Regions from separate parts of the Pseudoalteromonas sp. Angola-30 genome, predicted to be linked through region 1. Evidence: predicted binding sites of a transcription regulator. Region 1 holds the regulator's gene; the other holds the start of a gene.
What was found. Region 1 encodes sigma-54, which starts transcription at its own class of promoters, with help from an activator protein. Its sites were predicted from a motif close to GTTGGCACGNNNNTNGNNT; they were not measured.
Positions count from the first base shown of each region.

Region 2: the regulator sigma-54 is predicted to act here: its motif matches at 1,768-1,786, upstream of fliE (flagellar hook-basal body complex protein FliE).

Region 1 is NZ_JAQREI010000005.1:61,290-65,397, reverse strand. Features, by position in the region: gene lptB (LPS export ABC transporter ATP-binding protein) at 1-331, shown strand, start outside; gene PSH54_RS08865 (RNA polymerase factor sigma-54) at 401-1,900, shown strand; gene hpf (ribosome hibernation promoting factor) at 1,928-2,215, shown strand; gene PSH54_RS08855 (PTS sugar transporter subunit IIA) at 2,220-2,672, shown strand; gene rapZ (RNase adapter RapZ) at 2,692-3,537, shown strand; gene PSH54_RS08845 (HPr family phosphocarrier protein) at 3,578-3,850, shown strand.
Region 2 is NZ_JAQREI010000012.1:30,810-34,917, forward strand. Features, by position in the region: gene PSH54_RS14410 (sensor histidine kinase) at 1-235, shown strand, start outside; gene PSH54_RS14415 (sigma-54-dependent transcriptional regulator) at 232-1,656, shown strand; gene fliE (flagellar hook-basal body complex protein FliE) at 1,829-2,161, shown strand; gene fliF (flagellar basal-body MS-ring/collar protein FliF) at 2,182-3,897, shown strand; gene fliG (flagellar motor switch protein FliG) at 3,890-4,108, shown strand, end outside.

The DNA of each region.
Region 1 (4,108 bases):
TAGCCAAGGTATGGCGCTTTCTGGTGGTGAACGCCGCCGTGTAGAAATTGCCAGAGCACTGGCAGCAAACCCTAAATTTATTTTATTGGATGAGCCTTTTGCTGGTGTTGATCCGATTTCAGTGTTAGATATAAAGAAAATAATAGAACATCTTAAAAACCGTGGCATTGGCGTATTAATTACCGATCACAATGTAAGAGAAACCCTTGATGTTTGTGAAAAAGCCTACATTGTTTCTCATGGGGAGCTAATTGCATCTGGCACCCCAGAACACGTATTAAATGACAAAACTGTACGCGATGTTTATTTAGGCGAGCAATTTAGGCTGTAACATTTAAGCCACACCTACAAGCATCTGCTAATATTAATTATAACAACATAAAAGGATTGTTAGAGATACATGAGGCAATCATTACAGCTGCGCATGGGCCAGCAACTTACAATGACTCCACAATTGCAACAAGCGATTCGCTTGCTGCAGCTCAGTACATTGGATCTCCAGCAAGAAATACAAGAAGCACTTGATAGCAACCCGCTATTAGAAGTAGAAGAGCAAGATTACACGGAAGAGTCGGCTGGAAAAAATGAACAAAAAGCAGATACGGATGATGTAACCGTAAGCGCATCGGCTGACGATACAACTAGCGAGTACGAGCAAGACAGTGGCGAAGCTTTAAATAAAGACACCGTTAGCGATGATATGGCAATGGATGTAACCTGGGATGAGTACATGAGCGCAGCCCCTGCGGCATCCTCAGGCCCAATGCCGGAAGATGAGTCTATTTATCAAGGTGCCTCTACTGAAACGCTACATGAGTATTTAATGTGGCAGCTTCAGCTTACTCCTTTTAGCCCAACTGACGAAGCCATTGCTATTGCCATTGTAGAAGCTGTAGATGACTCGGGTATTTTAACGCTAAGTTGCGAAGAAATTTTAGAGAGCTTTAACCAAGAAAACGATGACGAAGTTGAAGTTGAACTTGATGAAATAGAAGCCGTTTTAAAGCGTATTCAGTTATTTGACCCTGTAGGTATAGCCGCGCGCAGTTTACAAGAGTGCTTGTGTATTCAGCTAAACCAGTTTGATAAAGACACCCCTTTTATAGAACAAACTAAAATGATCTTAACCGATCACATTGATCTATTAGCGGCACGCGACTATCGTACATTAATGAAAAAGACTAAGCTTAAAGAAGACGAGCTTAAAGAGGTCATGACCCTAATACATACCCTCAACCCAAAACCTGCAGATACAATAGTAAGGGAAGAGTCGGAGTATGTAATACCAGATGTATCGGTTAAAAAAATAAAAGGCCGCTGGGTGGTAGAGCTAAACCCAGATAGCATGCCAAAAATACGCGTAAATAGTCAGTACGCGGCTATGTCACGTACCGTAAAATCAAGTGGTGATAGCCAGTTTATTCGCTCTCACTTACAAGAAGCTAAATGGTTTATAAAAAGCCTTGAAAGCAGAAACGACACGCTGCTTAAGGTAACAAACTGTATTGTAAAACAGCAACAGGCATTTTTTGAACATGGCCCAGAAGCCATGAAGCCAATGGTTTTAAACGATGTTGCTGAAATGGTAGAAATGCATGAATCGACAATTTCGCGTGTTACTACGCAAAAATATATGCATACGCCACGTGGTATTTTTGAGCTTAAGTATTTTTTCTCAAGCCACGTAAGCACTGAAAACGGCGGCGAGTGTTCATCAACCGCAATACGTGCCCTAATTAAAAAGCTAATTGCCGCGGAAAACTCAGCTAAACCATTGAGTGATAGTAAAATTGCGGATATATTGGCAGAGCAAGGAATTAAAGTAGCTAGACGCACAATAGCAAAATACCGTGAATCGCTAGCTATTCCACCGTCAAATCAGAGAAAGAGTTTGATATAAGACGTAAAAAACAAAGAGGAAATGCTTATGCAACTAAACCTAACTGGTCGTCACGTAGAAGTAACTGATTCACTTAGAGACTATGTAAATAATAAATTTGCAAAGCTAGAAAGGCACTCAGATCATATTAGCAATGTGCATGTCATTCTCGATGTAGAAAAACTCAACCAAAAAGCAGAAGCGACTATTCATGTAAGTGGCGCAGATTTATTTGCCTCAACAGAGCACCAAGATATGTATGCCGCTATAGACTCGTTGATTGACAAGCTCGATCGTCAAGTCATAAAACATAAAGAGAAGCTTGCTAGACACTAATATTATGAAATTAAGTACATTAGTATGCCAGGACTGCAGCAAAGCTGCGGTCCTTTTTAGTAGTAAAAAAAGAATTTTAGAGTTTATCAGTGAGCTTGCTCATGAAAAGCTCCCCTACTTACCACAACAAGATATTCTTAATGCGCTGGCAAGCAGAGAAAAGCTAGGCAGTACTGGTATTGGCCGGGGGATCGCCATTCCTCATGGCAGAATGGGTGGCGTAGAAGAGCCGCTGGCTTTAGTACTTGTTAGCGACACACCTGTTAACTTTGATGCTATTGATAACTGCCCTGTTGATATTTTTGTTGCACTCATCGTACCAGATGGCGATAACCAACAGCACCTAAAGACTCTGGCAACCATAGCTGATAAACTGAGCAACAAAGAATTTTGTAAACAGCTGCGTAGTGCTAAAACCGATGCAGAGCTGTATCAAGTAATTGTTGATCAATCGTAGTAAATACTAAGGGCTATAAATGGAGTTAATTATCATAAGCGGCCGTTCTGGTTCAGGTAAGTCGGTTGCTTTACGCGTGGTTGAAGATTTAGGCTATTATTGCGTAGATAATATTCCGGTCAACTTACTGCCCTCTTTAGTGCGAAGTGTTTCAGATAACTATGACAAAATAGCCGTTAGTATAGATGTTCGTAATATCCCCAAAGAACAAGACGAATTTAACGATATTCTCGAGTACCTTCCTGACTTTGCTAAACCCACACTGTTTTATTTAGATAGTGATGATCAAACACTGATCAAACGTTTTTCAGAAACACGCAGATTACACCCTTTATCCATCGATTCGCTGCCGCTTGATTTAGCAATAAAAAAAGAAAAAGAGCTGCTTGATGTACTCGTAACGCGCGCTGACTTTATGCTTGATACTACCGATTTAAGTGTGCACCAATTAGCAGAGTCAATTCGCGAAAAAATACTGGGTAAAAAAGATAAGCAACTTATTGTAACGTTTGAATCGTTTGGCTTTAAACACGGCATACCTAAAGAAGCTGATTATGTTTTTGATGCTCGCTTTTTGCCAAACCCCCACTGGGAGCCTGAACTTAAACCGCTTACGGGCCTTGATCAACCAGTAAAAGATTTTTTGGCAAATCACAGCATAGTGCAAAAATTCACTTGGCAAATTCAAACCTTTGTACAAACTTGGTTGCCACACTTAGAGCGTAATAACCGTAGTTACCTCACTATTGCAATAGGCTGCACTGGTGGTCAACACCGCTCGGTTTATTTAGCGCAAGCCATTGGTGAGAGCTTTGCTATGACGCATCCGAATGTCAAAATTCGTCATCGTGAGCAAGAAAAGTAACCTTAAAATAATAACCTGTTCAGTTTAGGTATAGTAATTTATGCGCTGTGAAGACACATTTTTAATAAAAAATAAATTAGGCTTACACGCCAGAGCGGCAACGGTCCTTGCGCAATTAGCTGTGCAGTTTGATGCTAAAATCACCTTACACCAAGATGATAAAGAAGCCGCAGGCGACAGCGTATTAGCTTTAATGCTACTTGAAAGCAGTAAAGGTAAAGAAGTTAAAGTAGTCTGTGAAGGCCCTGATTCAGAGCAAGCTTTGCATGCGGTTGGGCAATTAATTGCACAACGATTTAACGAGCAAGAATAATTTAAAGCACCATAGCCTTATAAGTTAAAGTCTTATCAGGCTGAACTATAAAGATTTAGTAAGTTAGGGTATTCCGACTCGCCTAATTTAGTGCTTTAATTTAAGGTAATAAAGCCATGCCCCTGCTAAATTTGGTTACTTAATTTTAAACACTAATTTAGCCCCAGCATTGGGTTTAACACAAAAAATAAAGAAAATAACAGTGGGCAACACCACTTACTAAACACCTTTCCATTACACAAAAATATTTAGGATGCC
Region 2 (4,108 bases), on a different contig from region 1:
GCGTATTAGCGTATGCGATAACGGCCCTGGTGTAGAGTTGAGCCAAATAGAGAAAATTTTTGAACCGTTTTATACCACAAAAAGCCAAGGTACAGGGCTTGGGCTTGCTGTTGTAAGCTCTGTGGCTAATGCGCATCAAGGACGTGTTGAAGTGGTTAATAATGCCAATGGCGGTGCATGTTTTAGTTTATTGCTGCCTATATGCACGGCTTCAACGCAGGAGAAAACAGCATGAGTAATACAATACTAGTGGTTGAAGATGATGCAGGTTTAAGAGAAGCACTCATAGACACGTTAGAAATGTCGGGTATTGCCTGTGTTGCAGCCGATAGTGCTGAGCAAGCCATGATCCAATTAAAAAAATCTGAGTTTTCATTAGTGGTCAGCGACGTGCAAATGGGCGCGATGAGCGGCCTAGATTTACTTAGAAGCATTAAGCTTAACTACCCAGATCTCCCCGTATTAATGATGACTGCCTATGCAACGATTGATGATGCAGTCGAGGCAATGCGCTTAGGCGCAATTGATTATATGGCTAAACCATTTGCCCCTGAGGTGCTTTTAAATATGGTTAGTCGGTATTTACCCGAAAAGCCAAAAGACACTGACGGCCCAATTGTTGCCGACCCTAGCAGTATTGCGCTTTTAGAGCTGGCGAGCAAAGTGGCGCGCTCAGATGCAAGTGTTATGGTGCTAGGCCCTAGTGGCTCTGGTAAAGAAGTGTTAGCGCGCTACATTCACGATAAATCAAACCGATGCGATGCGCCTTTTGTGGCAATAAACTGTGCGGCTATTCCCGAAAACATGCTTGAAGCCACTTTATTTGGCTACGAAAAAGGCGCGTTTACTGGTGCAATACAGGCATGCCCAGGTAAATTTGAGCAAGCCCAGGGCGGCACCATATTACTTGATGAAATAACCGAAATGGACTTAGGGCTGCAAGCTAAGCTATTAAGGGTATTGCAAGAGCGTGAAGTTGAGCGTTTAGGTGCCCGTAAAACAATTTCACTCGACGTAAGAGTACTCGCAACCAGTAACCGCGACCTAAAAGAAGCCGTTGCAGATAACCAATTTAGAGAAGACTTATATTATCGCTTAAATGTATTCCCCCTAATGTGGCGACCGCTCTGTGAGCGCCCAGGGGATATAATAGTATTGGCTAAGCATTTAATAGAGCGCCATTTAGTTAAAAGTAAAGAGCCGCTAGCAACACTTGATAGTGCCGCTGAGCAAAAATTACTAAGCCATGCATGGCCAGGTAATGTACGCGAGCTTGATAACGTAATTCAACGTGCGCTTATTTTGCGAACGGGCAATGTAATTGGCGAACAGGCTATTTTTATTGAAAACTTAATGCAAGCGCCAATTAACAGTACGCCTAAACAGGAGATAGCGCCTGAACAAGCGAACACTCCCAGTGGCGCGTATTATGATGACAAAATAACGCCTGCAGAGGCGAGTAGCTCTCTGCCTAGTGTTGATACTGGCAGCTATAAAGATGAGCTAAAAGATAAAGAGCATAAAATAATATTAGAGACCCTAGCGCGCTGCCAAGGCAAACGTAAAGATGTTGCCCAAACACTTGGGATCAGTCCGCGTACTTTACGTTATAAACTAGCGCAAATGCGCGATTTAGGTATTTCGCTGCCCGCATAACTTTATCCCTTTCTTCTATATAACCCTAAACTAACCACGCTTAGTTTAGGGTTGTCAAATCTCTGACTCTCAAAAATAATAGTTAACCTCATGTAATTAAAGGTTTATTTTTATGGCACACTTTGTGCTTTATTCCCTTTATGAACGTTAACTGCATTTGCCAGAGAAAATTATGAAAATTCAAAACAGCGCGCTATTTCAAGAAATGCAATCAATGGCTTTAGAAGCAGGCCATACAAATCAAATCAATAAGCTACCTACTCAAGCTCAGCCAACATCGTCTGCTCAATTTGGTGACTTACTAAGTGATGCATTAAACACGGTTAATGGCTTACAACAAGATGCCAAACAAAAAGTAGTGGCTGTTGAAATGGGTGATAGAAGTGTATCGCTTGCTGAGGCAATGATTGCCTCACAAAAATCGTCAGTGGCATTTGAGGCTACAGTACAAGTAAGAAATAAACTTGTTGAGTCATACCAAGAAATTATGAACATGCCTGTTTAAGTAGGTAGTGGAGAATTATTGTGGCGCAATCTAATCAATCAACAGATCTTGCTCTTGCTGGCGGCGGTATTGACCAAAGCGAAGATAACGAGCAACAAGAACAAAAGTCGGGCTACTTAAGCGCCTTAAATGGTGTTGATGTGCTTCGCCAAGTTACCCTTATTATTGCGCTGGCTATTTGTTTAGCTATTGCCATATTTGTGATTATTTGGGCACGTCAGCCAGACATGCGTCCGCTGGGTAAAATGCCAACAGAAGAGCTGATCCAAACCCTTGATTTTTTAGATGCACAAAAAATTGACTACGAACTAGACGGCAACGTAATTTCGGTTGATGAAAGCGAGTATCAAAACATTAAATTGCTGATGGCCCGTGAAGGCCTAGAGCAAGGTCCTACTTCAGGCACCGACATCATAATGCAAGATATGGGCTTTGGTGTTAGCCAACGATTAGAGCGTGAACGCTTAAAACACGGCCGCGAACAACAACTTGCCCGCACCATAGAAGAATTAAACAACGTAACACGCGCTAAAGTTTTATTAGCCATTCCAAAAGAAAACGTATTTGCACGCAGAGAGAAAAAGCCATCAGCCACAGTGGTATTGACTCTTAAGCGCGGCAGAATGCTTGATGGCGAAGAGATTGACTCAGTGGTTGATATGATTGCCTCTGCAGTACAAGGGCTTGAGCCTTCACGTGTTACGGTAACAGATCAAAATGGCCGCTTACTTAATTCAGGCTCACAAGACTCATTAGCAGCACGCTCTCGTAAAGAGTACGACATTGAAAGAAAGCGTGAGCAAGAGTATTTAGAAAAAATAGACAGTATTCTTATTCCTGTAGTCGGCTTGGGTAACTACACGGCGCAAGTTGATTTAAACATGGACTTTAGCTCAGTAGAAGAAACACAAAAGCGCTACAACCCAGACTTACCAGCAGTAAGAAGCGAAACCACATTTGAAGAGAACAACATTGGTGGCTTAGCGGTAGGAATTCCTGGGGCACTGACTAATCAGCCCCCTATGAATTCAACTATTCCAGAAGTGGCAGGTCAAGGCAATGCTGGTACGGCAACGAACCCAAGCCGAGTGCATAAAGAGGCTACACGTAACTTTGAGCTAGACACCACCATTTCGCATAAGCGCCAACAAACAGGGGTTATTCGCAGAATTAGCGTCTCGGTTGCCGTTGATTATGTGCCAAAAGTAGGTGAAAACGGCGAAACAACCATGGCGCCGCGCTCGGTAGAGGCTTTGTCAAATATACGTCGCCTATTACAAGGTGGGGTAGGTTTTGATATGCAACGCGGCGATGCATTAGAGGTGGTAACCGTGCCATTTGTACGCGAAGCAGTTGATTTAGACTTAGAAGTACCGCTGTGGGAGCAGGACTGGTTTATGAAAATCGTCCGCTTAGTACTGGGTGCGCTGGTTATTATTGTGCTTATTATGGCAGTTGTTAAGCCTATGCTTAAACGCTTAATATACCCAGATGATACGCTCGAAGAGTACGATGAAGATGCATTAAGCTCTGGGGTGGATATTGGCGATAGCACGCTAGATATGCTAAATAAAGACTTTGATTCTGCTTCTGTAGGCTTCTCAAGCGATGGTACACTACAGCTGCCAGATTTACATGGCGACGAAGATTTGCTTAAAGCGGTAAGAGCACTTGTAGCGAACGAACCTGAACTCTCATCACAAGTAGTGAAAGCGTGGTTAACAGAAGATGACTGATCAAGAACAAAAACAACTCCCGCCAGCGTTTGATGTTGACAAGTTAGATGGCGTAGATAAAGCCGCAATTCTTTTATTGAGCTTATCTGAAGAAGATGCAGCGCAAATACTTAAACACTTAGAGCCTAAGCAAGTGCAAAAAGTGGGTATGGCAATGGCTGCGCTAGATGACTTGTCACAATCTAAAATAAGCGCAGTTCACAATTTATTT